4 regions of the Streptomyces sp. NPDC002994 genome follow, and region 4 is predicted to be linked to each of the others. Evidence: riboswitches for the same ligand, from Rfam matches in the RefSeq annotation. Region 4 holds a riboswitch; each other region holds the start of a gene.

Region 1 (7,360 bases), on a different contig from region 4:
CCGGGCGGGGGTGGGCGCGTTCCGGTGCGGCACGGGTACCGGGTGCGCGGGAACGTTAGGTGCAATGGGGCGTGCCGGGAGGTGTGCTGCGCGCTTTCCCCTGGCCGCCCCTTCCCGGGGCAGCCCGTCCGGCGCTTGAGGACACGCCCGGAGGGCGTCCGGGGGGGGCTGGGGGCTCGCCTCCACACACGCGGCGGAGCCGCAAAGTGTCACCGCGGGAAGGGGCGCGGAGGGGAAAAGGCTCCGCAGGAGCAGCCCGCCCCGGTCCTCCCGACCGCGCCGTAGAATCGGGAGCACTGTGTCTGAGTTCTCCAGCGTCCACCCCGACGCCGTCGCCCCCCACGTCTCCCCCTTCCACCGTGCCAAGGGCGAGCCCCGCTTCCCCGGCGGCCCCGCGCCCGACCCCGCCGGGTCGCACCACGAGCGGCGGATCCGCAGCTTCCAGCCGCGGCGCAGCCGCGTGACCACGGGGCAGGCCGAGGCGCTGGAGCGGCTGTGGCCGCAGTGGGGTCTCGACATCGACGGCCACCGCGTCCTCGACCTCGATGAGCTCTTCGGCGGCCGCGGCCTGCCGGTCGTCCTGGAGATCGGGTTCGGGATGGGCGAGGCCACCGCCCAGATGGCCGCCGAGGACCCCACCACCGGCATCCTCGCCGTCGACGTACACACGCCCGGCCAGGGCAATCTCCTCGGTCTCGCCGACCGCGCCGGCCTCACCAACGTCCGGGTCGCGAACGGCGACGCGATCATCCTGCTCCGCGAGATGCTCCCGCCCGCCTCCCTCGCCGGCCTGCGCGTCTACTTCCCCGACCCGTGGCCGAAGAAGCGCCACCACAAGCGGCGCCTGATCCAGCCCGAGTTCCTCGACCTCGTCGCGCCCCGCCTCGTGCCCGGCGCGATCGTGCACTGTGCGACCGACTGGGAGCCGTACGCCGAGCAGATGCTGGAAGTGCTCACCGCGCACCCCGATTTCGAGAACACCGTGCCGGACGGCGGCTACGCGCCGAGGCCCGCCTTCCGGCCACTCACCCGCTTCGAGGGGCAGGGCCTCGACAAGGGCCATGTCGTGCACGACCTTCTCTTCCGCCGCCGGTGAGCCGGTAAGGCGGTAAGCCGGTAGAGGCGCCATCGCCAGTTGTCAGTGACCCTCGTTAGGGTCGACGGGTGTACGAGTCGCCTCCGCATCCCCGGCAGCACCCGGCGGTCCCGGACTGTGAGCAGCAGCCGCAGTTCGCCGCCGGACCGCCGCCTGCGCGCTGGCGCTACAAGCCGCGCCGCGCCTGGTGGCGCATCAGGGCGGTGCGCGCGGGCTCGGTGTTCACGGTCCTCGCGCTCTGCGCCCTGGTGATCCTGGCGATCGTCCGCGACCAGACCGGCACGCATGGCTTCCTGGTCGGGCTGGGGCTCGCGGTGCTGCCGGTGCCGCTCCTGCTCGCGGCGTTCCGCTGGCTGGACCGGGTGGAGCCCGAGCCCTGGCGGAACCTCGTCTTCGCCTTCGCCTGGGGCGCGTTCGCCGCCGCCCTCGTCGCGATCATCGCGAACAGTTTCGCGACCCGCTGGATAGCCACGGCCACCGCCGACCCGGCGGGGGCCGAATCCCTCGGCGCGACGGTGATAGCCCCGGTCGTCGAGGAGAGCGCGAAGGCGGCGGCCGTGCTGCTGATCTTCCTCTTCCGCAGACGGGACTTCACGGGGATCGTGGACGGAGTGGTCGTCGCCGGGTTCACGGCGACCGGCTTCGCCTTCACCGAGAACATCCTCTATCTCGGCAACGCCTTCGGCGAGGACCAGGAAGCAGGCGCCTCCGGCCTCGCGTCGGTGACCGCGGCGACCTTCTTCGTACGCATAGTGATGTCGCCGTTCGCGCACCCGCTGTTCACGGTGCTGACAGGCATCGGCTTCGGGCTCGCCGCGCTCGCGCCGCCGCGCCGCCGGGGGCGGTGGCGGCGCATCGCGCTGCCGCTGCTCGGCCTGGTGTTCGCCATGGGCATGCACGCCCTGTGGAACGGTTCGGCGGTCTTCGGGGGGTACGGCTTCTACCTCGTGTACGCCTGCTTCATGGTCCCCGCCTTCGCGCTGCTGACCTGGCTGGTGGTCTGGACGCGCCAGCGCGAGCTGGGCACGATAGCCGCCGAGCTGCCCGCCTATGCCGCCGCCGGCTGGCTGCTGCCCGGCGAGCCGCTCGCGCTCTCCTCCATGCGGGCCCGCTCGCTGGCGCGGGACGCGGCGGCCCGTACGCACGGAGCACATGCGCACGGAGCAGGTGCCCCCGGAGGCCGCGCCGCCGCCCGGGCCGTCGCCGAGTACGAGGCCTTCGCCACATCCCTCGCCTTCCTGCGCCACCGGGCACACCGCGGCACGGTGGGCCCGGACTTCACGGCGCGCGAACAGGAGCTGCTGCACCACCTGTGGCAGCGCAGGGAGGTGGCGGGACCGGCCCTGGAGTACGCGGCGCGGGCGACGGGGCGGTTGCGGACACCGCCGCCGTGGCAGCCACCGTGGCAGCCGTACGGGTACGGGCCGCCGCCCTCCCAGCACCCCGCACCGCACCGGAACTACGCCGCGTACAACCCGTACCGGCAGCAGTAGCGGGTCTCAGACGGAGGCGGCCGTTGGTCGGTGCCTGCGGCGCTTTTCCCTACCCGCCCCTTCCCGAACTGGGGCTGGGGACTTGCGCCGTACACACAGACCGGCAGCCCTGGCTCGGGGGGCGTGCGCCAGGACTGCCGGGGACTGCGGAGGTTGCCGTCAGACGGAAAGACCCTTGCCGCGCAGCCACGCCGCCGGGTCGACGCCCGCGCCGCCGGGCGTGTGCACCTCGAGGTGCAGGTGCGGCCCCGTCACATTGCCGGTGGCGCCCACGCGGCCGATGACCTCGCCCGTACCGACATCGCCGGACGTGACGGTCATCGAGGAGAGGTGGCAGTACCAGACCTCCGTACCGTCCGGGAGCTCCAGGACGATGCGGTAGCCGTACGAGCCCGACCAGCCCGCGGACTTGATCGTGCCGCCGTGCACGGCCTTGACCGGCGTGCCCGTCGGGGCGGCGAAGTCGAGGCCGGTGTGCTGGCCGGAGGACCACATCGAGCCGGACTGGCCGTAGGTGGAGGTGAGCGTGTACGACGAGGTGGGCAGCGAGTAGCTGGCGGCGAGCTTGGCCAGCCGCTCCTCCTCCGCCTTGCGCGCGGCCTCTTCCTCCGCCTGCCGCTTCTTCTCCTCGGCCTCGCGCTTCTCCTCGGCTGCCTTGGCCTCCGCCGCGCTCTGCTGCTGCTTCGCCTCGGCCGCGGCCTTCTCGGCGGCCTCCTTCTCGGCGGCCAGCTTCACCTCGGCGTCGGCGGCGGCCTGCTGCTGCTCGGCCTGCTGGAGGATGCGGGCGCGCAGCGCCTCGCCCGCGTCGGTGGTGCCCTGCTGCGCGTCGGCGGTGGTGACGCCCGCGGTGGTGAGGGGGGCGGCGGCCAGGACCGCTTCGCCCGGGGTGCCCGCCCGCGAACCCGATCCGGAGTCGTCGGACATGAAAGACCCGACGCCGGGAAGGGACTTGGCGTCGGGCAGCGAGTCCGTAAACGAGTCGGGAAGGTCGGGGAGGGAGATCGAGATGGCCGGCTTGTCCTGCGCGGTGGCGATGCCGCCCGCGCCGACCGCGGCTATGACGCCGACGCCGAGAACCGTGGAGCTGCGACCGAGTCCGCCGCGCTGCTTGGCGACGCGGTGGCGGCCGCGTACGGGCCGGACGGATTCCTCAGTGGGATTCCACTCTTCCCAAGTTTCTTCCCCGCCGACGTGATTCTCACTGTCGCGGGGTACCCCGTAAGGGGGCAGGGTCGCCTGGGGGGCAGGACTGTTGGACGCCACGGAGGCGTGCTCCTTTCCTTCCTTCTCGCCTACCGGGTTAGCTGACGGGTTCGGAGCAGGAAGGTCTCCTACGGGCCGCTTCGTTGGTACGAAATGACCCGATTCACCCCAAGGAACATGGTTCCCCGGTTCCCTTGCGGAATTCGGCGCGTGCGCACGGTGCCGTCTCTTGCGACGACTGGGACGACCGCGCTGCGTTATCGAACGTTAATAGACACCGGGCATGCTTTCCAAGCTGTTCCTGTTGATCGTTAAGGGCATTGGCCTGAACCAACCAGGACACAAACGCCCACAGCCGGACGAGTTGACCGCCCCTCAGGAAACATCTCCACCATGACGGTTCGTCAATTGTTATGCGGAGGGGCATATCGCGATTACGCACGGTCGCGGCGCCGGATGGGGCGCTAGCTTCGGCACATGGTTTTCAACAGCACGCAGTCGGTCGCCGATCGCTACCGCGAGTTCTCCCAGCAGCAGGCGCGCGGCGTTTCTCCCGCCTACGCCGAACTCACCGCCCGCATCAGCGAGGACCAGGACCTCTGCGCCCTCATCGCCGCCCTGCCGCCCGGCAACAAGCAGCAGCCCAATCTCCTCCTCGCCGCCGTCCGTTTCCTCGGTGGCCCGTACGACCGGTGGGCGCCCTTCCGCGCCTGGACCCTGGCCCACTGGGACGACGTACGCGAAGTCATGCTGGCCCGCTTCACCCAGACCAACGAGCCCGCCCGCTGCGCCACCCTCCTGCCCCTCCTCGCCGCGCTCCCCCAGCCGCTCGCCCTCATCGAGGTCGGAGCCTCCGCCGGTCTGTGCCTCCACCCCGACCGCTACGCCTACCGCTACAACGGCGGCGCCACCCTGGGCACCTCCCCCGTCACCTTCGACTGCCGTACGGAGGGCCCCGCGCCCCTCCCCACCGCGCTCCCCGACATCGCATGGCGGGCAGGCATCGATCTCAACCCGCTCGACACCACCGACGAGGACGACGTCCGCTGGCTCCAGTCACTGATCTGGCCCGGCCAGGTGGACCGCCCCCGGCAGCAGCTCGCCGCCATCGAGGCCGTACGTACGGCGCCCCGCCCGCGCATCGTCCGCGGCGACCTCGTCGACCAACTCCCGGCGCTGGCCGCCGAGGCCCCGGCGGACGCGACTCTGGTCGTCTTCCACACCGCCGTACTGACGTACCTGCCGCTCGCCCGCCGCGAGGAGTTCGCCGCGCTCGTGCGCGCACTGCCGGGCCACTGGATCTCCAACGAGCACCACACCGTGCTCCCTTGGCTCGACGCGCCCGCCCCCGACGACGAGCACCTGCTCACCCTCGCCATCGACGAGCGCGCGGTCGCCTTCACGGCCCCGCACGGCCAGAGCCTGCACTGGTTCGGCCGTCCGGCAGACGGTGGGCATGGGCCCGCCTGACCAGGCTCACGGTCCTGCGGCGGTCCTGCTGCCCCTCGGCGGGCCGCCCGACCGCGAGCAGGGCCATGTCGTCCGTGGCGGCTCCGGCCGTGTGCCGCCGTACGTCGTCGGTGAGCGCGTCCAGCAGTTCCTCGGGCCCCGGGAAGATCCGCCCGCGCAGCCGCGCGGCGGGATCGTAGAAGACACCCGCGGCATTGCGCGCCTCGGACAGGCCGTCCGTGTAGAGCAGCAGCGTGGCGCCCGCCGGGAACGCGTACTCCTGCGCCCGGTCCGGCCAGGCGCCCAGCTCGCCCATCCCCAGCGGCAGCGCGGCCGCGGCCGGCACGATCTCCGCGACATCCCCGTCGGCGTACAGCAGCAGCGGCTCAGGGTGCCCGCGGTTGACCACCCGCACCATTGCCTCACCGCGCGGGATCTCGGCGAGTACGGCGGTCGTGAACCCCTCGAAGGCGTCCAGCCCGGCGCGCCGCGCGCCCTCCCGCGTGAGCGCCCGCTCCAGCCGCTGCGCGACGCCCTCGAGCGAGCTCTCCTGCTCGGCGGCCTCCCGGAACGCCCCGATGACGACCGCCACCGCCTCCACCGCCTCGAGCCCCTTGCCGCGTACGTCGCCGACCACCAGCCGCACCCCACGCGGGGTGTCCTGTACGGCGAAGAGGTCCCCGCCGATGAAGGCGTCCGCCTGCGCGGCCTCGTACCGCGCGGCGATGTGCATCCCGGCGATCCGGTCGGCGGGTACGGGGAGCACGGCGCGCTGGGCCGCCTCGGCGACGGTGCGGGCGGAGGCGAGCTGCCGGCCGCTGCGGCGTACGACGCGGTTGATGACGAGCGCGAGGACGGCGACGGTGATCATGGTGATCAGCTCGGTCACGGACTCGACGTGCGTCGAGGTGCCGTTGTAGAGGTGCAGCCCGACGACGGCGGCGGTCGCGACGCCGCCGGTCACCAGGGTGCCCAGGAACGAGAAGAGCGGCGCGGCGATCAGCGGGGCGGCGGCGAAGAGCGGCGACGCGGTGAAGTTCGGCGGCGTAGCGAGATCGAAGGCGCACCCGCCGACGATCAGCAGCGCCGGCAGCGCCCGGACGAACCGCGAAGCCTTGCCCGCACCGCCTTGCTTCCCCACCTGTGGTCTCCTGCTCGCCGCGCACCCGGCTGCGGACGGTACCGCGCCCCACCCAGGCTGGCCGTAGCCGCGCCGCACGGCCATCGGGGGTCGGCCAACCGAGTGACGACGGTCCAAGGCCCGCCCGGACGGACGACGAAGGCCCGGATCTCTTCCGAGATCCGGGCCTTCGTTTTCTTCTTCAGTAGCGGGGACAGGATTTGAACCTGCGACCTCTGGGTTATGAGCCCAGCGAGCTACCGAGCTGCTCCACCCCGCGTCGTTAAACACAACTGTACGCCATCAGGGGACGGCCCCAGACCACTCACACCTGCACGTCGTACACGACATCGCGGTGTACGAGCTCAGCCTGCGCCGCGACCAGCCCCGTAACCCGATCCGACCGATCAGCTGGACAGCCACGGCGCCGCTGCAGACGCGGCCAACCGCCTCCCCGGCGAAGGGCGTTATTCGGCGATTTCCGTCCGCTCCCACCACTGGTAGACGGTCACACGCCCCTGGTCACTGTCCTGGTGCCGCGTCGTGACCTTGAAGTGTTCGTACCCGCCGCGGTGCGGAATCTTCAGTTCCTGCCCGGGGGGCGTGATCGGAACAATCCGCTCCGGCAGATCGTCCGGCCCGCCCTCAAGAAGCGCCTTTTCAGTCATAACCTCAGTCTTGCCACCCCCCGGCCCCACGCGCACGTCGAGCGCACCCCTTCAGTCGCGCTGTATGCCGATCTCATAAGCGATCTCCCAGCGGACGTCCGCGACTACGATGTCCGCCGTCTCCACCGGTCGCCCGTCGACGTCGTAGTACGTCCGCTCGATCTCCGTGATCAGGTCGCCGGCACTGATACCCAGGAGGTTCGCTTGCTCCTGGCTCGCGCGCGCAGGGCGCGGGATCTCCACAGCGGTGTCGATGTCGACGCCGATGGACCACATCCGCTCGACGACACCGGCGCCTGCGTGCGGTCCCATCTCGGGCAGCACGATCGGT
Region 2 (7,360 bases), on a different contig from region 4:
GTCGGCGAGGGTGTCGCGCAGGAGGCGCAGGCCGGTGTCGATGTCGCGGTCGCGGTGCTCGATGAGGCCGTCGGTGTAAAGGACGAGCCGGCTGCCCTCGGGCAGGGGCACTTCGGCGGTCTCGAAGGGCAGGCCGTGGAGGCCGAGCGGCGGAAAGACGGGCATGTCCAGGATCTCCACCGTGCCGTCGGGGCGGACCAGCGCGGGGGCGAAGTGCCCGGCCGTAGCCATGCTGCACACGCCGGAGACCGGATCGTAGATGGCGTACAGGCAGGTGGCGCCCGCGATGCCGTCGCCGTCGTCGTCCCCCTCCTCGTCGTCGATACGGGAGACCAGCTCGTCGAGGTGGCCCAGGAGCTCGTCCGGCGACAGGTCGAGGGCGGAGAAGTTGTGGACGGCGGTGCGCAGCCGGCCCATCGTGGCGGCGGCGTGCAGGCCGTGGCCGACGACGTCGCCGACGACCAGGGCGACCCGCGCCCCCGGCAGCGGGATGACGTCGAACCAGTCGCCGCCCACCCCGGCCTGCGCGGGCAGATAGCGGTAGGCGACATCCACGGCGTCCTGCTCGGGCAGGACGCGGGGCAGCAGGCTGCGCTGGAGCGTTACGGCCATCGTGTGTTCGCGGGTGAAGCGACGGGCGTTGTCGATGGCGACCGCCGCGCGGGCCGCGAGTTCCTCGGCGAACGCCACATCTTCTTCCCCGAAACGCTCAGTGGGCTCCGCGCGCCAGAAATTCGCCATGCCCAGGACGACACCACGGGCCTGCAACGGCACCGAGACCAGCGAACGGATGCCGTAGGCGAGGGCCCGGTCGGCCCCCACCGGATCCTGGGACCGCCAGCCGTGGGCCACCGTCAGATCGGCCTCCAGCACCGCATGGCCGCTTGCCAGCGCCGCTGCCATCGGCGTCGTGGGGACGACGAATCTGATCAGGTCGCCCACCGGCTGGAAAGGCCGGCCCTCCTCACGGCGGCCGCTCACAGCGGCGCGGCGCATTTCGGTGTACGCGCCCGTCGGCTCCTCGCCCTGCAGTACGGGGTCCAGCAGCTCCACCGTGGCGAAGTCCGCGAACCGGGGGACCGCCACCTCGGACAGTTCCTCGGCGGTACGCATCACGTCCAGCGTGGTACCGATCCGCACCCCGGCGTCGTACAGCAGTTTCAGGCGCTCCCGGGCCACCTCCGCCGCGCCGGACAGCGCGCGCAGCTCGGTGGTGTCGCGGAGCGTCGCGGCAGTGCCGGGAGGACCTCCGTGCGGGGCGGTGGGCCGTGTATTGACAGCCAGCAGACGATCCCCGGCCAGGTGCACCTCGTCGGTCACCGCGCGGCCCGAGACCAGCAGCTCGGCGATGGGGGCATCGAGGCCCACCTCGGTGACGTGCCGGCCCTCCGCGCCCGCGGGCAGCTCCAGGAGCCTGCGTGCCTCGTCGTTGACCAGCGTCAGCCGGCCGTCGTCCCCGACGATGAGCACCCCTTCCCGGACGGCGTGCAAAACCGCGTCGTGGTGTTCGTACATCCGGGTCATCTCGGTGGGGCCGAGGCCGTGCGTCTGCCGGCGCAGCCTCCTGCTCACGAGCACGGAGCTGCCCGTGGCGAGAACGAGTGCGGTGGTGGCGGAGGCGAGGAGCATCGGCAGATGGCGGTCCACCGCGTCACCGACGTTCTCGACAGTGACACCGGCGGCCACCAGGCCGACGACGGAACCGGCGCGGTCCACCACGGGCACGACGGCGCGGGCCGCGTCGTTCGGGGCGCCCGTGAAGATCTCCGTGAAGGTTTCTCCGGCCGAGGCGCGTTCGACATCCTCGGCGCGCTCGCCGATCAGCGTCGGATCGGTGTCGACGTACCGGGTGCCGTCCGGGGCCATGACCGCCATGAAGTCCACGCCCGATCCCCGCCGGGCCGACTCCGCGTGGGCTTGCAGAACCGCGGCCGGGTCGGGAGACCGCAGGGCGTCGACGGTGCCCGGGGCGTCCGCGAAGGCCGCCGCGGCGGCGAGCGAGCGGTTACGGGCGTCCCGCTCGCTGTCGTGGCGCGTCTGGAACGCGAGCGCGACCACCGCGGCGGTGATCAGCAGCACCGCGACCATGATCTGGAGGAAGAGGACCTGACCGGCGGCGCTGCGCGCCTCCAGCCGGGAAAGCACTCCTCGCCGTGACGAGCGCGGTGACCCGACATGCCTGGATCGTCCGAGGCGTCCGCTCATGCCCTATTTTTAGCATTGCGTGGCATTTTAGGGGCAGCCGTCGAGGGTGACGGCGCCGCCTAGAACGGGATCGAGCCGACCCCGGAAATCTTCAGCCGCCCACTGCCGATGGCGGTGCGCTTCGCCAGGACGCTCGCCTCCCGGCCGTCCGGCAGCCGCAGCGTGGCGCGGTCGCCCTCCATCGCCGCGAAGAACTCTTCTGTCACCTTGTCGGTCTGCGCGCTGCCGCCCCACTCGGCCAGCTCGGCGCGGCCGCCGCTGAGGGTGGCCACGACCTCGATCTCGACGTCACCGGTGATGAGGACCGCGGGGCCCTGGTAGTTACTCATGGTCCCCAGTGTGCGCCCACCGGCCGCCGCGTCCTACCACAGGGGCGAGGTGCGCTGGGTGTACGACCGGCCGTGCGCTCCAGCGGGGTGCCCTCAGGCGCCCTGCTGGAGCGCACGGCCGTGAATTTCTCAATCACTCGCTACGGGAAGGGTGTTCACCCGCCCCGGCGGTCGCTTTAGTACGGTCCGTTGACGTTGTCGATCGAGCCGTAGCGGTCCGCGGCGTAATTGCACGCGGCGGTGATGTTGGCGACAGGGTCGTAGCTGTCCATCGACGTACCGGGCACGTGGTAGGCCGCGAAGGTCGGCTGGATGACCTGGAGGAGCCCCTTGGACGGCGTACCGGCCACGGCGTTGGAGTCCCAGTTGTTGATCGCCATCGGGTTGCCCGAGGACTCACGCATGATGTTGCGGTGGATGCCCTCGTACGTGCCGGGGATGCCGTGCTTGGCCATGACGGCCAGCGACTCCTTGATCCAGCCGTCCAGGTTGTTGGCGTACGTCGTGGTCTTCGTGACGGCGGTGCGGGTCTCGGAGCGGTCGGCCCGCTCGGCCGGGGCCTTCGCGGGCGTCTTCGCCTTCGGCTCGGCCTTCGCGCCGATCGTCAGCTTGAGGCCGGGGTGAATCAGCGCCGGGTTGTCGCCGATGACCTGACGGTTGTCCTCGTACAGCTTCTTCCAGCCGCCGCTCACGGAACGCGCGTCCGCGATCTTGGACAGGGAGTCACCCGCGACCACGGAATAGGTCTTGGGCTCGGCCTTCTTCGCGGCGGCGGCGACGGCCGGCGCGGCCTTCTCGACAGCTGCGGGCTGCGCGGCGGTGGCGGAGGTCGCCCCGATCAGCGGCAGGGCGAGTGCGGCGCCACCCGTGCTCGCGGCGATGAAACCGCGAGTGAGTGATCTGGCCTTGGGACGACGGTGCTTACCCTTCGAGGGCATAACGAATTCCTCTCCGTCGCCTGCGAGGTGAGCTGTCGGGTTCGGGCTGGAGATGCCCGGTCGCACGGTCAATGCGACTTCACCCCAAGCCGTTCCGGATTCCGGATCGGCGGCTTACCTGGTTCCCCCGCTCCTGCCGTACGTGAGTGTGAGTGGGTGCGGTTTCCGGACGGCGGCAGGATTCGGCGGTCCACCCGGATTGACGGTGACGGTAAGCGAGACAGGCAGGTAAGAACAAGCCCCGGATTCCGCGTCGCAATGGAGATGGCCTATCAGGACGTGGAAACTTCTGTCACTGTCCGTGGGCGGCAGGCGCAACTTTCCCTCTATTGACGGGAACTGAGGCGTTGGCACTACCGCGTTTCGCTGCCGACGTGACTCCTGTCACGGATGACGTCGAGCGGCCGACCATTCAGGCAAACCGCCCACATTGGTCATTCGTGGGCGGAATGCGTGCTATTGGAGCGGTGTGGGCCGGGAGTGCTTGCGCCGAACGCCGTAACTCCTCTGTCCCCGCGGCGACTTGCGCGCCCCTTTCCGCAAGTCCACCGCGCGCTGAAGGGAGTTGCTCCGCGACGGTCCGGTCATGGGCGGCATTGGGCAAACTGGAATAAACTGATACAAACAGCCTCGCGCGGGTATCCATCCCACATGAACGAAACCAGGCCTCTGGCCGTCGTTACCGGTGCCTCCAGCGGAATCGGTTTCGAGCTGGCCAAGCAATTCGCTGAAAATGGATTCGACCTTCTGCTGGCCGCTGAGAATTCCGACCTCGCCCTCGCGGCGGACGAAGTGCGGGCCCATGGAGCCGACGTACACATCGTGAAGGCCGATCTGGCGACACCGGACGGCACGCAGCGACTGCTCGGCGCCATCACGGCGACCGGGCGGCCGGTCGCCGCCGCCGCACTCAACGCCGGCGTCGGGCAGGGCGGGGCCTTCCTCGACACGGACCTCGCCGACCAGCTGCGTGTCATCGACCTCAACATCACGTCCACCGTGCGGCTGGCGAAGGGCCTGCTGCCCGACATGGTCGCTCGCGACGAGGGCAGAATCCTGTTCACGTCGTCCATCGCGGCAACGATGCCGGGCTCCTTCCAGGCGGTGTACAACGCCTCCAAGTCCTTCATCCAGTCGTTCGCCCAGGCGTTGCAGAACGAACTGAAAGACACCGCGGTGACGATCACGTCGGTCATGCCCGGCCCGACGGAGACCCACTTCTTCCACCGCGCCGGCATGGATGACACCCAGGTCGGGCGGCAGAAGAAGGACGATCCCGAAGAGGTGGCGAGGCAGGGCTTCGCGGCGCTGATGGCCGGCCGGAAGAAGGTCGTGGCGGGCTCCGTGAAGACCAAGGCGCAAGGGCTGGTCAACAAGGTCGTCCCCGACAGCGTCAAGGCCGCCGCCCACCGGAAAATGGCGGAACCCGGATCCGGCGAACCGAAGTGAGCGCCTTCCTGCTCTTTTACGGCAGAGGTGTGCCCCCGGTGGCGTTGACAATCTCAGCCGTGATGTAGCTCGCCTGCGGAGAAGCGAGGAATACGTAGGCCGGGGCCATCTCGGCAGGCTGTGCCGGGCGGCCCAGAGGCGCCTGCTTTCCGAACTTCGTGGTGTCCGGCATGGTCGCCGGAATCAGCGGCGTCCATACCGGGCCGGGAGCGACAGCGTTGACCCGGATGCCGCTGGACGCCACCATTTGCGCCAGCCCCTGAGTGAACGCGACGATGGCCGACTTCGTCATGGCGTAATCGAGCAGATGAGGGCTGGGTTTGTACGCCTGGACGGAGGACGAGTTGATAATGCAGCCGCCCTCGGGGATGTGGGGGAGGGCCATCTTCGACAGCCAGAACATGCCGTAGAGGTTGGTCTTCATGACCCGGTCGAATTGATCGGTCGTGATGGCGCTGATGCCGTCCGGCTGGGACATCTGATAGGCGGCGTTGTTCACCAGAATGTTGATGTGGCCGAATTCCGTGATCGCGCGGTCAATCAGCGCACGGCACTGCTCCTCGTCCCGGATGTCGCAGCTCACCGCGACAGCCCTGCGGCCCGCCTCCTCGACGAGGCGGGAGGTCTCGGCGGCCTCTTTGTCCTCCTCCGGAAGATGAGTGAGCAGAACATCGGCACCCTCACGGGCGAAGGCCAGGCACACCGCCCGGCCGATCCCGGAGTCCCCGCCGGTCACCACCGCCGCGAGGCCTTTCAGAAGCCCGTTTCCCCGGTAGGAGTCCTCGCCGTGATCGGGCGGAGGATCCATCGGGCCCGTCCAGCCGGGGTGTTCCTGTTCCTGGTCCGGGAGCTCCGGCTGCGGATGCTTCGTGACGGGGTTTTCCGGGGTTTCCCCCTCGCGGCTCTCTTCATTCATCGCGGCCTCCTTGTTGATCGGATTTGGTCACATCTGGGTTCCCCAAAGCCCAGCGCTCGAATCCACGGGCCTTGTCATGTGCATTGACACGCGCGCACGCCCGCTGCTTGATTGATGCCGCACCACGTTTGGGAGCGCTCCCACCGACGAGCGATGGGAGCGCTCCCACTCGGCCCCCGAAGTCTTCTGACAGGGAGATCCGCACGTGAGCCACCACAGAAAAAGCCGAAGAACGTTAGCGGCTGTCGCCGCCGGCACCGCCACCAGCCTGCTGCTCGCGGCGGCCGGACTGATCGGCACCACGCCGGCGGTCGCGGCCGAGGCGGCCGAAGCGCACGTCGACAATCCGTTCGCGGGTGCCTCGTCCTACATCAACCCCGACTACGCGACACTGATCGACGGGTCCATCGCCAAGACCGCCGACGCCACGGTCAAGGCGAAGATGGAGAAGGTCAAGAGCTATCCCACCGCCGTCTGGCTGGACCGCATCGCCGCGATACACGGCGGCAGCGCCAACGGGGGCCGCAAGAGTCTGGCCGACCACCTCGACCTGGCGCTGGCCCAGAAGAAGCCCGGACAGCCGCTGACCGCCACGTTCGTGGTGTACGACCTGCCGGGCCGGGACTGCGCCGCCCTCGCCTCCAACGGTGAACTGCCCCTCACACAGGCGGGCCTGGACCGCTACAAGGCCGAGTACATCGACGCCATCACCAGCGTCTTCGCCGCCCCGAAGTACCAGGACATCCGCATCACCACGGTGATCGAACCGGACGGCCTGCCGAACCTGGTCACCAACCTGGCGGACCCCGAGTGCGCGCAGGCGAAGAGCAGCGGCATCCAGGTCAAGGGCATCCAGTACGCCCTGGACAAGCTGCACGCCATCCCGAACGTCTATACGTACCTGGACTTCGCCCACTCCGGCTGGCTGGGCTGGGACACCAACCTGACGCAGACCACGCAGCTGTACACGGACGTCGCCAAGGGCACCGCCGCGGGTCTGAGCAGCGTTGACGGCCTGATCACCAATGTCTCCAACTACACGCCGCTGGCCGAGCCGTTCCTCACCGACCCCGACAAGACCGTCGGCGGGAACATGGTCAAGTCGGGCAAGTTCTACGAGTGGAACCCGAACTTCGACGAGTCGGACTTCACCAAGTCCGTTCACCGGGCGCTGGTCGCCCAGGGCTGGCCCGCGTCCACCGGCATGGTCGTCGACACGTCCCGCAACGGCTGGGGCGGCAGCGGGCGGCCGACCGCCGAAAGCACCAGCACCACCCTCGACACGTACGTGAGCGAGTCCAAGGCGGACCGCCGGGCCCACCGCGGGCTGTGGTGCAACCACAGCGGCGCCGGTATGGGGCAACCGCCGCAGGCCGCCCCCGCCGGCTACCCGGATTCGCATCTGGACGCGTTCCTGTGGGTCAAGCCGCCCGGCGAATCGGACGGCGCGAGCGAGGACATCCCGAACGACGAGGGCAAGCGCCCGGACCCGATGTGCAACCCGTCGTACACCGCGCCGGGCG
Region 3 (7,360 bases), on a different contig from region 4:
TGCGGAGCTGTACGCCGCAAAATGCGGGCAGCAGAAATAAGCCCCCGCCAATTCGCCCTCTTTGTATACGGCGCGGCTGTTAATGGCGGCCACTCACGGTGTTTACGGCATGTTGCGAAGTCCTCACGCGCCCTTGCCCGCGCTCCCGTTCACGCTCCCGCTCGCGCCCTCGTTCACGCTCCGGGCCGGGGCGTCGCAACCGATGCGCGGCCACGGCCCGTTCGGCGTGCAGGGCCGTCAGCGACCGGGCCCGTTCCACGTCACCGCGCGCCACGGCGTCGACGATCGCGGCGTGTTCGGCCCAGGCCTCGGCGGGGCGGGCGTGCTGCTCGACGGCGTACATCCAGGCGATCTTGTGCCTGAGCTGGGTGAGCAGGGCCGTGAGGCCGGGGCTGCCCGACGCCTGGGCGAGCGTCTCGTGAAACCAGGTGCCCAGCGAGCGCAGATCCTCGCCCTCGCCCCGGCGGGCCCGCTCCTGGCCGAGCCTGACCAGGCCGCGCAGCACCTTGAGGTGCGCCTCGGTGCGCCGCTGGGCGGCGCGGGCCGCGCTCAGCGGCTCCAGCAGTGTCCGGACCTCCAGGAGGTCGGCGGCCTCCTGCTCGGTGGGCTCGGCCACGCAGGCGCCCGCGTGCCGGCGGGTGGTGACGAACCCCTCGGACTCCAGTGTGCGCAGAGCCTCGCGCACCGGGACGCGCGAGACACCGTAACGGCGCGCCAGCAGCTCTTCGGTGAGCCGGCTGCCCCGCGCGAAGACACCGGAAACGATGTCGTCACGGATTGCCGTGCATACCGATTGCGCGGGAATGCGCATGACCGAACCTCCGCCTTAATCCCCGCGAAACGCGGTCGATCGACGCTTGTTCGGCGACTCTATTGCAGCATTCCGCAATTTCCGACGGGGGGCGGGAATCCATGGACGGCTTTTGGACATGCACAAGGCCCCGGCGGGGAGCCGGGGCCTTCTGGACGACGAACGGGCGACCGAGCCGTCAGACGTTCACGCCGTGCGCGCGCAGGTACCCGACCGGGTCCATGTCCGAGCCGTACTCGGGCGACGTGCGGGCCTCGAAGTGCAGGTGCGGGCCGGTCGAGTTGCCGGTCGAGCCCGAGAGGCCTATCTGCTGGCCGGAGGCGACGCTCTGGCCGACGGAGACGCCGAGGGACGACAGGTGGCCGTACTGCGTGTACGTGCCGTCGTTCATCCGGATGACGATGTTGTTGCCGTACGCCCCGCCCCAGCCGGCCTCGACGACGGTGCCCGCACCGACGGAGACGACGGAACTGCCGGACGCGGCGCGGAAGTCGACGCCGGAGTGGCTGCCGGAGGACCAGAGGTTACCGCCGGTCTTGTAGCCGGTGGTCACGAAGGAGCCGGCGACCGGGAGGGTGTAGCCACCCAGGCGCTTGCGCTCCGCCTCACGGGCGGCGCGCTCCTTGGCCGCACGCTCCTCGCGCTCCTTCTTGGCGCGCGCCTCGGCCTCGGCCTTGGCTTTGGCCTCCGCCTTGCGCTTGGCTTCCGCCTTGCGCTTGACCTCCGCCTTGCGCTCGGCCTCCGCCTTGTCGGCGGCCTGCTGCTGCTTCTCGGCCTGAGCGGCGATCTGGTCGGCGAGGGAGTCGCCGATGACGATGGCCTGGGTGAGGCCGGTGTCCTCGACGGAGAGGGCCGATCCGGCGGCGAGAGCCGGAGAGGCCAGGCCTCCGATGACGCCGGTCGTCGCGAGGGCGGCGACGCCCGCCATGTTCGCGCTTCTGCGCGTCAGGCGGCTCGGACGACGGTGCTTCCCGGTGGCACGGGTGAACGCCATGGAGTGGCTGATCCTTTCCTTCCTTCTCGCCTACCGGGTTAGCTGACGGGTTCGGAGCAGGAAGGTCTCCTACGGACGCCTGTCGTACGTACGCACGCAGGACGTCCGATTCACCCCAGGGACTGATTGGGTCCCCGGCTCCCCAGGCTCGCGCCTGACGGGGACTCGGCGATGGCTGCCCGGTGCCGCGGATGCGGCTCACTGCTGACGGACAGCCGGACAGACGCTAAGCGGCACATCTTTTAATCACCAAACAGACACGGCGTTTTGTAACGCACCCCACAGGCCAGACAGGCAACCTCCACAACAAACCGGACATACAGGAAGGACCCCGGCAGCCTTTCGGCCGCCGGGGTCCCTCAATCTCCCGCTTTGGGGTGTAACGCGGTCAGTCGCCGACCACGCGTCAGCCTGCGACCACCGTCACGTCGCCGATGCCGAGCGCCCTGACGGGCTCCTCGATCTGCGAAGCGTCGCCGACGAGGATCGTGACCAGCCGGTCCTCGGGGAAGGCGTTGACGACCGCCGCGGTGGCCTCCACGGTGCCCGTCTCGGCGAGGCGGGCGTACATCTGGGCCTGGAAGTCGTCCGGCAGGTGCTGCTCGACCTGGTCGGCGAGCGTGCCGGCGACGGCCGCCGCCGTCTCGTACTTGAGCGGCGCGACACCCACCAGGTTCTGTACGGCGACATCGCGCTCGGCGTCGGTGAGGCCCTCGGCCGCGAGGGTGCGCAGCACCTTCCAGAGGTCATCGAGCGCCGGTCCGGTGGACTCCGTGTCCACCGAGCCACTGATCGCCAGCATCGAGGCGCCCGTACCGTCGGCCGAGGAGCGCAGCACCTGGCCGAAGGCGCGCACGCCGTACGTGTAGCCCTTCTCCTCGCGCAGGACGCGGTCCAGGCGGGAGGTGAGGGTGCCACCCAGGCAGTACGTGCCGAGGACCTGGGCGGGCCAGACACGGTCATGCCGGTCGGGGCCGATCCGGCCGATGAGCAGCTGCGTCTGGACCGCGCCGGGCCGGTCCACGATGACCACACGGCCCGTGTCGTCGGCCGTCACCGGCGGCACGGGGCGGGGCTCGGCCGTGTCACCCTTCCAGGCGCCCAGGGTGTCGGCCAGGATCGCGTCCAGGTCGGTGCCTTCGAGGTCGCCGACGACCACCGCGGTGGCGGTCGCGGGACGCACGTGCGCCGCGTAGAAGCTCTTCACAGCGGCGGAGTCGATACGCTCCACCGTCTCCTCGGTGCCCTGGCGCGGCCGCGACATGCGCGAGGTCGCCGGGAACAGCTCCTTGGAGAGCTGCTTGGCCGCGCGGCGGGACGGGTTGGCCGTCTCGTGCGGGATCTCGTCGAGCCGGTTGGCCACCAGGCGCTCGATCTCGCTGTCCGTGAAGCCGGGCGCCCGCAGCGCGTCGGCGAGCAGGCCGAGCGCCTTGGGCAGCCGGGAGACGGGGACCTCGAGGGAGACCCGGACGCCCGGATGGTCGGCGTACGCGTCGAGTGTGGCGCCGCAGCGCTCCAGCTCGGCGGCGAACTCCTCGGCGGAGTGCTTGTCGGTGCCCTCGGAGAAGGCCCGCGCCATGATCGTGGCCACGCCGTCCAGGCCCGTGGGCTCGGCCTCCAGGGGGGCGGCGAGGAAGACCTCGACGGCCACGACCTGCTGACCGGGGCGGTGGCAGCGCAGCACGGTCAGGCCGTTGGGCAGGGCGCCGCGCTCGGGGGCGGGGAAGGCCCACGGCGTGGGGGTGCCCCCCTGCGGCTGCGGGTGGAACTTCATGCTGACGGCTGCGGTGTCGGTCACTTGTCCGCCCCTTCCTGCGTTCCGGTCTCGCCGGCGGCGTCGGTGGTGTCGTCGGCTGCGGCTTCGGCGCTGTCGGAGTGCGTGGGCTCGTACACCAGGACCGCGCGGTTGTCCGGGCGGAGCCTGGCCTTGGCGACCGCCTGGACCTCCTCCGCCGTGATGTCCAGGACACGCTTGACGGCGGACAGGGCGAGCTGCGGGTCGCCGAACAGGACGGCGTACCGGCACAGTTCGTCGGCGCGGCCCGCGACCGTACCGAGCCGGTCCAGCCACTCGCGCTCCAACTGGGCCTGCGCGCGCTCCATCTCCTCGGGCGTGGGGCCCTCGGCGGCGAAGCGGGCCAGCTCCTCGTCGACGGCGCGCTCGATGTCGGGCACCTCGACGCCGGCCGACGTCTTCACGTCGAGCCAGCCGAGCGAGGGGGCGCCGGCGAGGCGCAGCAGTCCGAAGCCGGCGGCGACGGCCGTCCGGTCGCGGCGGACGAGGCGGTTGTGCAGCCGGGAGGACTCGCCACCGCCGAGGACGGTGAGGGCCAGGTCGGCGGCGTCGGACTCGCGGGTGCCGTCTTGTGGGAGCCGGTAGGCGGCCATCAGCGCGCGGGCCGGGACCTCTTCGCGGATCTCCTCGCGGATCTCCTCGCCGATGATGTCGGGGAGCGTACCGTCACGCGGCGGCTGCTTGCCGTCGTGGTGCGGGATGGAGCCGAAGTACTTCTCGATCCAGGCGAGCGTCTGCACCGGGTCGATGTCGCCGACGACGGAGAGCACCGCGTTGTTGGGCGCGTAGTACGTACGGAAGAAGGCGCGCGCGTCTTCGAGGGTCGCGGCGTCCAGATCGGCCATCGAGCCGATCGGCGTGTGGTGGTACGGGTGGCCCTCCGGGTAGGAGAGGGCGGTCAGCTTCTCGAACGCGGTGCCGTACGGAACGTTGTCGTACCGCTGGCGGCGCTCGTTCTTGACGACGTCGCGCTGGTTCTCCATGGACTCCTCGTCGAGCGCGGAGAGCAGCGAGCCCATCCGGTCGGCTTCCAGCCACAGAGCCAGCTCCACCTGGTGGGCGGGCATCGTCTCGAAGTAATTGGTGCGCTCGAAGCTGGTCGTGCCGTTGAGCGAACCGCCCGCACCCTGCACCAGCTCGAAGTGACCATTGCCCTTGACCTGCGCCGAGCCCTGGAACATCAGGTGCTCGAAGAGGTGAGCAAGACCGGTACGCCCCTTGACTTCGTGGCGCGAACCCACGTCGTACCAGAGGCAGACCGCGGCGACCGGGGTCAGGTGGTCCTCGGAGAGCACCACGCGCAGGCCATTGGCCAGCCGGTGCTCGGTCGCTGTCAGGCCGCCGGAACCGGCCTGCGCTGTGGCCGTGTGACCCATGGGCATGTACGTCCCTTCGATCGCGATATGAAGAAGTCCTGCCACTGTATGCAAGCGCAACTACACCTGGCGAAGTTCCCGGCCGGTGTACGCCCTCAGGGAACGCCCGAGCAGTCGCCGCCCTGGCTCCGAGTAGGCGCTACGGACGGGTCGAGGTCGGCGTTGTCAGTGGGCCGGTCCACAATGGTCGGCATCAGACCCAAGAACTCAGCCCGACAGAACCGCGAAGGAGCCGCAGCCGCGATGGCCCGCCGCAGCACGAAGACCCCGCCGCCGGACGATGCGTTCGAGGAGAAGATCCTCGATGTCGACGTCGTCGACGAAATGCAGGGCTCCTTCCTTGAGTACGCGTACTCGGTGATCTACTCGCGAGCGCTGCCCGACGCCCGCGACGGCATGAAGCCGGTGCACCGACGCATCGTCTACCAGATGAACGAGATGGGGCTGCGGCCCGACCGCGGCTATGTGAAGTGCGCCCGTGTCGTGGGCGAGGTGATGGGCAAGCTGCACCCGCACGGCGACGCGTCGATCTACGACGCGCTCGTGCGGATGGCTCAGCCCTTCTCGATGCGCCTGCCGCTGGTCGACGGGCACGGCAACTTCGGCTCGCTGGGCAACGACGACCCGCCGGCCGCCATGCGGTACACCGAGTGCCGGATGGCCGACGCCACGTCGCTGATGACCGAGTCGATCGACGAGGACACGGTCGACTTCAACCCGAACTACGACGGGCAGGAGCGGGAGCCGGTCGCGCTTCCCGCGGCGTATCCGAACCTGCTGGTCAACGGCGCGTCCGGGATCGCCGTGGGCATGGCGACGAACATGCCGCCGCACAACCTGGGCGAGGTCGTCGCCGCCGCCCGCCACCTGATCAAGCACCCCGGCGCGGATCTTGAGACGCTGATGCGTTTCGTGCCGGGTCCCGACCTGCCGACCGGCGGCCGCATCGTCGGCCTGGGCGGGATCAAGGACGCGTACGAGAACGGCCGCGGCACCTTCAAGATCCGCTCGACGGCCACCGTGGAGAACGTGACGGCGCGCCGCAAGGGCCTGGTCGTCACCGAACTGCCCTTCACCGTCGGCCCGGAGAAGGTGATCGCCAAGATCAAGGACCTGGTCTCGTCGAAGAAGCTCCAGGGCATCGCGGACGTCAAGGACCTCACCGACCGCATGCACGGCCTGCGTCTGGTCATCGAGATCAAGAACGGCTTCGTCCCCGAGGCCGTCCTGGAGCAGCTCTACAAGCTGACGCCGATGGAGGAGACCTTCGGCATCAACAACGTGGCGCTGGTGGACGGTCAGCCGCTGACGCTTGGCCTCAAGGAGCTGCTGGAGGTCTATCTCGATCACCGCTTCGAGGTCGTACGCCGCCGCAGCGAGTTCCGCCGCACCAAGCGGCGCGACCGGCTGCACCTGGTGCTCGGCCTGCTCGTCGCGCTGCTCGACATCGACGAGGTCATTCGCCTCATCCGCTCCAGCGACAACTCGGCGCAGGCCAAGGAGCGGCTGATCGAGCACTTCTCGCTGAGCGAGATCCAGACGCAGTACATCCTGGACACGCCGCTGCGCCGGCTCACCAAGTTCGACAAGATCGAGCTGGAGGCCGAGCGGGACCGGCTCACCGGCGAGATCGACGAGCTGACCAGGATCCTGGAGTCGGACACCGAGCTGCGCAAGCTGGTCTCGACCGAACTTGCGGCGGTCGCGAAGAAGTTCGGCACCGACCGGCGCACCGTGCTGCTGGAGTCGGGAAGTTCGCCGGTCGCCGCGGTGCCGCTGGAGGTCGCGGACGACCCGTGCCGGGTCCTGCTGTCCTCGACCGGCCTGCTGGCTCGTACGGCCAATGGCGAGCCCCTCTCCCTGGACGACGCCCGCCGCACCAAGCACGACGTGATCGTCTCGGCCGTGCCGGCCACGGCGCGTGGCGACGTGGGCGCGGTGACGTCGTCCGGCCGCCTGCTGCGCCTCGCGGTCATCGACCTGCCCCAGCTCCCCGACACGGCCTCCGCGCCCAACCTCTCGGGCGGGGCTCCGGTCACGGAGTTCCTCACCCTGGAGCCGGACGAGACACTGGTCTGCCTCACTACCCTCGACGAGGCCTCACCGGGGCTCGCGCTCGGAACCGAGCAGGGCGTGGTCAAGCGGGTGGTCCCGGATTATCCGTCCAACAAGGACGAACTGGAGGTCATCACCCTCAAGGACGGTGACCGGGTCGTCGGCGGGGCGGAGTTGCGCACCGGCGAGGAGGACCTGGTCTTCATCACGGACGACGCCCAGTTGCTGCGCTACCCGGCAGGGCAGGTCAGGCCGCAGGGCCGGGCCGCGGGCGGTATGGCGGGCATCAAGCTCGCCGAGGGCGCCAAGGTGATCTCCTTCACCGCGGT
Region 4 (7,360 bases):
GTCGCCGTCGAGCACGCCGCCCCGACCGCCCAGGAGCTGCTGGACGCGTGCGAGGGCGGGCGCACCGTGGTCGTCCTCCCGTCCGGCGAGGGCGACCAGGCCCTCACCGACGGTCTCGCCCGCCTGGCCGGCTCCGGCCGGGTCCAGATGCCCGACCTGGAGCTGCTGCCCGGCTCGTACGACCTGCCGGGTGCGCGCCTCCTCGACCTGGTCCAGGTGATGGACCGCATCCGCCTCGAATGCCCGTGGTCCTCGCAGCAGACCCACAAGGGACTCGCGAAGTACGGCATCGAGGAGGCGTACGAACTCGTCGAGGCCATCGAGGACGGTGACCGCGAGGAACTGCGCGAGGAGCTCGGCGACGTACTCCTCCAGGTCGTCTTCCACGCGCGTATCGCCCAGGAAGATCCGGACGAGCCGTTCTCCATCGACGACGTCGCCGGGACGATCGTGGACAAGCTCATCCACCGCCACCCGCACGTCTTCGGCGACGACACCGCCGAGACCCCCGAAGAGGTCAAGGCGCACTGGCTGCGGACGAAGGCCGACGAGAAGCAGCGCGACTCGGTCACGGACGGCGTCCCCCTCGGCCAGCCGGGCCTCGCCCTGGCCGCGAAGCTCTCCTCCCGCGTACGCACCGCGGACCTCGACGTCCCCCTGCCGGCGGGCGAAGGCATCGGCTACGAACTGCTGGCGATGGCGGTACGGGCGGAGGCGTCCGGCGTGGACCCGGAGGCGGCGCTGCGTGCCGCGGCCCGCACGTACCGGGACGCGATCCGAGCAGCGGAGGGCCGCGCCGAGTAGTTCCTGCTCATCGTCGTAGTGCTCGGTCCGGGACCTGGCCTCGGCATTCCTCTCGAGGGCGGCCGATACTGTCGGGGGCATGCCCGACCAGCCTCACCCCGCCCCCATGCCCGAACTCTTCACCTGGGAGTTCGCCACCGATCCCTATCCGGCGTACGCCTGGCTGCGTGAGCACTCGCCCGTACATCGGACATCCCTTCCCAGCGGGGTCGAGGCGTGGCTGGTGACGCGGTACGCCGACGCGCGGCAGGCTCTCGCCGACCAGCGGCTCTCGAAGGATCCGGCCCATCACGCCGGCTCCGCGCACGCCAAGGGCAAGACCGGCATTCCGGGCGAGCGCAAGGCCGAGTTGATGACGCATCTGCTGAACATCGACCCGCCGGACCACACGCGCCTGCGGCGCCTCGTGTCGAAGGCGTTCACTCCGCGCACGGTGGCCGAGTTCGCGCCGCGGGTGCAGGAGCTTACGGACCAGCTCATCGACAACTTCATCGCGGAGGGCAGCGCGGACCTCATCCACGACTTCGCCTTTCCGCTCCCCATCTACGCGATCTGCGACCTGCTCGGCGTACCGCGCGAGGACCAGGACGACTTCCGCGACTGGGCGGGCATGATGATCCGGCACGGGGGCGGGCCGCGTGGGGGAGTGGCCCGGTCGGTGAAGAAGATGCGCAACTACCTCGCCGAACTCATCCACCGTAAAAGGGAAGAACCGGGCGACGACCTCATCTCGGGCCTCATCCGCGCCAGCGACCACGGCGAGCACCTCACCGAGAACGAGGCGGCCGCGATGGCCTTCATTCTCCTCTTCGCCGGATTTGAGACGACCGTCAATCTCATCGGCAACGGCGTGTACGCGCTCCTGCGCCACCCGGAGCAGCGCGAACGCCTCCAACGCGCGCTCGCCGAGGGGGATACGGAGCTGCTCGCCACAGGGGTGGAGGAACTCCTGCGCTACGACGGGCCGGTGGAGCTCGCCACCTGGCGGTACGCCACCGAGCCGCTGACCCTGGGCGGCAAGGACATCGCGGCCGGCGACCCCGTGCTCGTCGTACTCGCCGCCGCGGACCGGGACCCCGAGCGCTTCGGTGAGCCGGACACGCTCGACCTCTCACGCCGCGACAACCAGCACCTCGGCTACGGGCACGGCATCCACTACTGCCTCGGTGCGCCGCTGGCGCGGCTCGAAGGGCAGGCGGCGATCGCGACGTTGCTGCGACGCCTGCCGGACTTGCGGCTTGCGGTGGAACCTGACGATTTGCGGTGGCGCGGCGGCCTCATCATGCGCGGACTGCGCACCTTGCCCGTGGAGTTCGACGCCGAAACGAGGTGACGCTACGTCAATTCGAGACCTTCACGTGATCTACGCTGCATCGACTTGTAACAAACGTTCGAGTAGGGCTACGTTCACCGTCAACCTCAGCCGTCACTCGAAAGGCCACCGCATGCGCTCCGGGAACGGTAAGCACCGCCGCCCCCGTCAGGCTCCAGCTCTCGTCGTCGCGGCAGGAGTCGCCGGATCGGCCATCGCCATCCCGCTGCTCGGCGCGACCGGCGCGAACGCTGCCGAAGCCACGACCTGGGACCGAGTCGCCGATTGCGAGAGCGGCGGCATGTGGAGCGCCGACCTCGGTAACGGCTACTACGGCGGGCTTCAGTTCTCCCCGGAGAACTGGCAGAAGTTCGGCGGTACGGCCTACGCGCCGCGCGCCGACCTCGCCAGCCGCTCCCAGCAGATCCAGGTGGCGGAGAAGGTGCTGGCCGACCAGGGACCGCAGGCGTGGCCGAGCTGCGCGCTCATCTCCGGCCTGACGGAGGGTGACGACGCCGCCCCGGATGACGGTGCGACCGCCGAGCCGAAGGACGACACGTCGACCGCGACGCCGGAGAACGCCGAGACCCAGGAGCCGTCCGAGCCGACGACCGAGGCGCCCGCCGGGACCGGCGACGAGAGCGTGAAGGCCGACAAGGCTGACGAGGCTGACAAGGCCGACAAGGCGGACGAAACCGCTGAGCCGACGGCGCCCCCGGTGTCCGAGGACGCCAAGACGTCTGACGACCCCGAGGCCCCCTCCCCCGGGACCGCCTCGCCCACCCCCGAGGAGGGCACCTCCAAGGGCAAGCACCGCGGCGAAGAGGCGCGGGAAGCCGACAGCGCCGTATCCGGTGATCCGGGCATCGGGCGCGAATCGGGCCGCCACGCCTCCCGAGGTGACGGATCGACACGTGACGCCGCCAACGCCGACGGCGAGTACACCGTCCGCGCCGGTGACAACCTCTGGGCCATCGCCGACGCGCACGACGTGAGCGGCGGCTGGGCCGCGCTCTATGCCGCGAACGAGAAGACCGTCGGCTCCGACCCGGACCTCATCGTCCCTGGCCAGAGCCTCGATCTGGGCTGATTTCGGGGGGTAGTTCGGGCCGCTATGTCCAGTTTGGCATAAGTGAGACAAGGGTCTCTTTGCCTCAACTGGTGGGCGCGGCCCGGACGATCCGCCCGTTCCTCCCCTGACCTGCGCGAATGTGGGTCAGGTAAGGGCAGGGAAGGGCGATATCTCCCTGATGTGCGTCTTTGAACATCAAGGGCTCATGTGTTTACCGTCAGACCGCTCGCCACCGCGGGCCCCGTCGACCGTCACGCCGAATCCTGCCGGCGGCCGGGGGGAACTGACGCGTAAAGCGCCGTAGGCAGGAGCGGGGGACCCAGGTAGGCGCCGGGCCCGGACGTCGAAAGACGAACGGAACCGGCTTGGGGTAAAGCCGCGCGACGCAGGTCGTCGTGCGGCCGGGCACTCACTTGGCCCGAACCCGACAGCTCACCTCGTAGGCGTCGGTGAGGAGATGTCGCATGCTGTTTTCCAGCAAGGCCAAGCACCGTGCCCCGTCCAAGGCCATGCGTTTCGCCGCGTTCGCCGGTATCACCGGCGCCGCTGTCGCCGTCCCGCTGATGGGCGCGACCTCGGCCTCCGCCGCTTCCGTCGAGACCTGGGACGCTGTCGCCCAGTGCGAGTCCGGCGGCAACTGGTCCATCAACACGGGCAACGGCTACTACGGCGGCCTGCAGTTCTCCGCGTCCAGCTGGGCCGCGGCCGGTGGCACGCAGTACGCCCCGACCGCCGACAAGGCGTCCAAGGCGCAGCAGATCGCCACCGCCGAGAAGCTCCTCGACATGCAGGGCCCGGGCGCCTGGGCCTGCGCCGGTGCCGGCGGCCTGACCAACGACGGTGTCGACCCGGGTGTCGACACCTCCGGTTCCACGGAGAAGAAGCAGGAGCAGGCCGCCCCGCGCGCCGCCGAGCAGCCCGCCTCGCGCAGCGAGGTCCGCTCCGAGCCCAAGGCCGAGCCCAAGGCCGAGACCGCGAAGCCCGCCGCGCCCGCCGAGATCAAGAAGGGTGACGGCGAGTACAAGGTCAAGTCCGGCGACACCCTCGGCAAGATCGCCGACGCGAAGAAGGTCAAGGGCGGCTGGGAGAAGCTCTTCGAGCTGAACAAGGACATCGTCAGCGACGCCGATGTCATCTACCCGGGCCAGCAGCTGCACCTGAGCTGACCCGGCGACACCCCCACACCACCCCGGCCCGGCGCGCTCCCCCCGTACGCGCCGGGCCGGGGTTCTGCCGTACTGACCAGAAGAGTTACGTCCGCTATTGCGGGTATTCGGACCTCTTCTTGTCCCACGGGGCGGGCGAACGGCCGACCGATGCCCCCGAGCCGGTTAGGCTCTTGTCGCAAGGCCAAAGTGACCCTGCACCCCTAGCGTCACATCCCAGAAGGAGATGCTCGTGCCGTCCATCGACGTCGTCGTAGCCCGGGAAATCCTGGACTCCCGAGGCAACCCCACGGTCGAGGTCGAGGTCGGCCTCGACGACGGCAGCACCGGTCGTGCTGCTGTTCCGTCCGGTGCCTCCACCGGAGCGTTCGAGGCCATTGAGCTTCGCGACGGTGACCCGAACCGCTACCAGGGCAAGGGTGTCGAGAAGGCCGTCCTCGCCGTCATCGAGCAGATCGGCCCGGAGCTCGTCGGTTACGACGCCACCGAGCAGCGCCTGATCGACCAGGCCATGTTCGACCTGGACGCCACCGAGAACAAGGCCTCCCTCGGCGCCAACGCCATCCTCGGCGTCTCCCTCGCCGTCGCGCACGCCGCCTCCGAGGCGTCGGACCTGCCGCTCTTCCGCTACCTCGGCGGCCCGAACGCGCACCTGCTGCCCGTTCCGATGATGAACATCCTCAACGGTGGGTCGCACGCCGACTCCAACGTCGACATCCAGGAGTTCATGATCGCGCCGATCGGCGCCGAGTCGTTCTCCGAGGCCCTGCGCTGGGGCACGGAGGTCTACCACACCCTCAAGTCCGTCCTGAAGACCAAGGGCCTGTCCACCGGCCTCGGCGACGAGGGCGGCTTCGCCCCGAACCTGGACTCCAACCGCGCCGCGCTCGACCTCATCCTCGAGGCCATCCAGCAGGCCGGCTACATCCCGGGCGAGCAGATCGCGCTCGCGCTCGACGTCGCCGCGTCCGAGTTCTACAAGGACGGCTCGTACGAGTTCGAGGGCAAGTCCCGCTCGGCCGCCGAGATGACGGAGTACTACGAGGAGCTCGTGGCGGCGTACCCGCTCGTCTCCATCGAGGACCCGCTCTTCGAGGACGACTGGGCCGGCTGGAAGGTCCTCACCGACAAGCTGGGCGCCAAGGTCCAGATCGTCGGCGACGACCTCTTCGTCACCAACCCGGAGCGCCTGGCCCGCGGCATCGAGGAAGGCGCCGCCAACTCGCTGCTCGTGAAGGTCAACCAGATCGGTTCGCTGACCGAGACCCTGGACGCCGTCGAGCTCGCGCAGCGCAACGGCTTCAAGTGCATGATGTCGCACCGCTCCGGTGAGACCGAGGACGTCACCATCGCCGACCTCGCCGTCGCCACCAACTGCGGCCAGATCAAGACCGGCGCCCCGGCCCGCTCCGAGCGCGTCGCCAAGTACAACCAGCTGCTGCGCATCGAGGAGATCCTCGACGACGCGGCGGTGTACGCGGGTCGTTCCGCCTTCCCCCGCTTTAAGGGATAAGCACAGCAAGGGCTGACAGCAAGCCCTGACACCACAGCACAGCCAGTCGTACGTACGTCCCCGGCCGCGGTCCCGTACCGTGTCCGGGGACGTACGTGCGTAACGGCAGGGGAGGCGGGATACATGGCCGGGAAGGACCGGGACCGGTTCTCCACTGCGACCAGGATTCGGCTGCTCGGCGAGCAGACCGCCGCCCGTGTCTACCGCTCGCAGACCCGCCGTCAGGCCCGCCGCTCCCGGCTCACCGGCCGGGCGGCGCTCCTCGTCCTGGTGCTGTGCTCGCTGGTCGTGGCCCTCGCCTACCCGATGCGGCAGTACGTGTCGCAGCGCGGCGAGATCGCCGACCAGCAGCAGCGGATGCGGGAGGCCGGCCAACGCGTCGAGGAGCTCCGCGACGAGAAGGCCCGGCTCAAGGACGACGCGTACATCGAGCGCCTCGCCCGCGAGCACCTTCACCTCGTACGGCCGGGAGAGACGGGCTTCACCGTCTACGATCCCGAGGCCCGCGACAGGCGCCGCGACGACCAGGGCGGCGCCGACCGGCCCTGGTACAGCAACCTCTGGGACGGCGTCGACAAGGCCGACCGTACGGGCAACCAGTAAGTACCGTTCACCAGTCACCGTCACCACCAACACGAAGGCACGAACGCACGCATGGACGCCGCACCCCCGACCACCCCGCGCACCGAGCCCACCGAGGCGGACATCGCCGCGTTCAAGCTGCAGCTGGGCCGCCCGCCGCGCGGACTGCGCGCCATCGCGCACCGCTGCCCGTGCGGACAGCCGGACGTGGTCGAGACGGCCCCGCGTCTGGAGGACGGCACGCCGTTCCCGACGCTGTACTACCTCACCTGCCCGCGCGCGTCCGGTGCGATCGGCACGCTCGAAGGCTCGGGCCTGATGAAGGAGATGCAGGACCGGCTCGCCGAGGACCCGGAGCTGGCCGCGGCCTATCGCGCGGCCCACGAGGACTACATCCGGCGCCGCGACGCGATCGAGGTGCTTCAGGGCTTCCCGAGCGCGGGCGGCATGCCGGACCGTGTGAAGTGCCTGCACGTGCTGGTCGGCCACTCGCTCGCGGCCGGGCCCGGCGTGAACCCCTTCGGGGACGAGGCGCTCGCGCTGCTGCCGGAGTGGTGGGCGAAGGGGCCGTGCGTGACGCCGTGCGAGGCCCCGGCGGCAGACTGAACCCCACGACCACCACACCAGGAGCACGCATGACTCGCGTCGCCGCCATCGACTGCGGTACCAATTCCATCCGGCTGCTCGTCGCCGACGCCGAGCCTGAGACCGGCGAGCTCGTCGAGATCGACCGCCGCATGCAGATCGTCCGGCTCGGCCAGGACGTCGACCGCACCGGCCGCCTCGCCCCCGAGGCGCTGGAACGTACCTTCGCCGCCTGCCGCGAGTACGCCGAGGTCATCAAGGCGCACGGCGCCGAGAAGCTCAGGTTCGTCGCCACCTCCGCCTCCCGCGACGCCGAGAACCGCGAA

Evidence for each region. Region 4 has a riboswitch for cyclic di-AMP ahead of ABZX79_RS16570 (transglycosylase family protein). Riboswitches for the same ligand answer to the same signal wherever they lie in the genome.
Region 1: linked by a shared signal. The riboswitch ahead of ABZX79_RS15220 (M23 family metallopeptidase) and the one ahead of ABZX79_RS16570 (transglycosylase family protein) in region 4 are both predicted to bind cyclic di-AMP.
Region 2: linked by a shared signal. The riboswitch ahead of ABZX79_RS04600 (LysM peptidoglycan-binding domain-containing protein) and the one ahead of ABZX79_RS16570 (transglycosylase family protein) in region 4 are both predicted to bind cyclic di-AMP.
Region 3: linked by a shared signal. The riboswitch ahead of ABZX79_RS29385 (M23 family metallopeptidase) and the one ahead of ABZX79_RS16570 (transglycosylase family protein) in region 4 are both predicted to bind cyclic di-AMP.

The regions. Positions count from the first base shown of each region.
Region 1 covers NZ_JBEXNQ010000009.1:267,790-275,149, reverse strand. The annotation lists gene trmB (tRNA (guanosine(46)-N7)-methyltransferase TrmB) at 299-1,096, shown strand; gene ABZX79_RS15225 (PrsW family intramembrane metalloprotease) at 1,165-2,589, shown strand; gene ABZX79_RS15220 (M23 family metallopeptidase) at 2,749-3,819, opposite strand; cyclic di-AMP (ydaO/yuaA leader) riboswitch at 3,864-4,011, opposite strand; gene ABZX79_RS15215 (DUF2332 domain-containing protein) at 4,270-5,262, shown strand; gene ABZX79_RS15210 (PP2C family protein-serine/threonine phosphatase) at 5,192-6,382, opposite strand; tRNA gene ABZX79_RS15205 (tRNA-Met) at 6,568-6,641, opposite strand; gene ABZX79_RS15200 (hypothetical protein) at 6,687-6,797, opposite strand; gene ABZX79_RS15195 (DUF5988 family protein) at 6,829-7,029, opposite strand; gene ABZX79_RS15190 (GntR family transcriptional regulator) at 7,081-7,360, opposite strand, start outside.
Region 2 covers NZ_JBEXNQ010000003.1:177,246-184,605, forward strand. The annotation lists gene ABZX79_RS04590 (SpoIIE family protein phosphatase) at 1-2,088, opposite strand, end outside; gene ABZX79_RS04595 (DUF4873 domain-containing protein) at 2,265-2,534, opposite strand; gene ABZX79_RS04600 (LysM peptidoglycan-binding domain-containing protein) at 2,711-3,472, opposite strand; cyclic di-AMP (ydaO/yuaA leader) riboswitch at 3,477-3,641, opposite strand; gene ABZX79_RS04605 (SDR family NAD(P)-dependent oxidoreductase) at 4,124-4,921, shown strand; gene ABZX79_RS04610 (SDR family oxidoreductase) at 4,938-5,837, opposite strand; gene ABZX79_RS04615 (glycoside hydrolase family 6 protein) at 6,043-7,360, shown strand, end outside.
Region 3 covers NZ_JBEXNQ010000026.1:106,335-113,694, reverse strand. The annotation lists gene ABZX79_RS29390 (GntR family transcriptional regulator) at 80-811, opposite strand; gene ABZX79_RS29385 (M23 family metallopeptidase) at 990-1,805, opposite strand; cyclic di-AMP (ydaO/yuaA leader) riboswitch at 1,818-1,986, opposite strand; gene ABZX79_RS29380 (pitrilysin family protein) at 2,212-3,579, opposite strand; gene ABZX79_RS29375 (pitrilysin family protein) at 3,600-4,982, opposite strand; gene ABZX79_RS29370 (DNA topoisomerase IV subunit A) at 5,220-7,360, shown strand, end outside.
Region 4 covers NZ_JBEXNQ010000011.1:21,529-28,888, reverse strand. The annotation lists gene ABZX79_RS16585 (nucleoside triphosphate pyrophosphohydrolase) at 1-804, shown strand, start outside; gene ABZX79_RS16580 (cytochrome P450) at 884-2,137, shown strand; gene ABZX79_RS16575 (transglycosylase family protein) at 2,250-3,206, shown strand; cyclic di-AMP (ydaO/yuaA leader) riboswitch at 3,475-3,649, shown strand; gene ABZX79_RS16570 (transglycosylase family protein) at 3,653-4,354, shown strand; gene eno (phosphopyruvate hydratase) at 4,581-5,867, shown strand; gene ABZX79_RS16560 (septum formation initiator family protein) at 5,991-6,470, shown strand; gene ABZX79_RS16555 (DUF501 domain-containing protein) at 6,522-7,055, shown strand; gene ABZX79_RS16550 (Ppx/GppA phosphatase family protein) at 7,085-7,360, shown strand, end outside.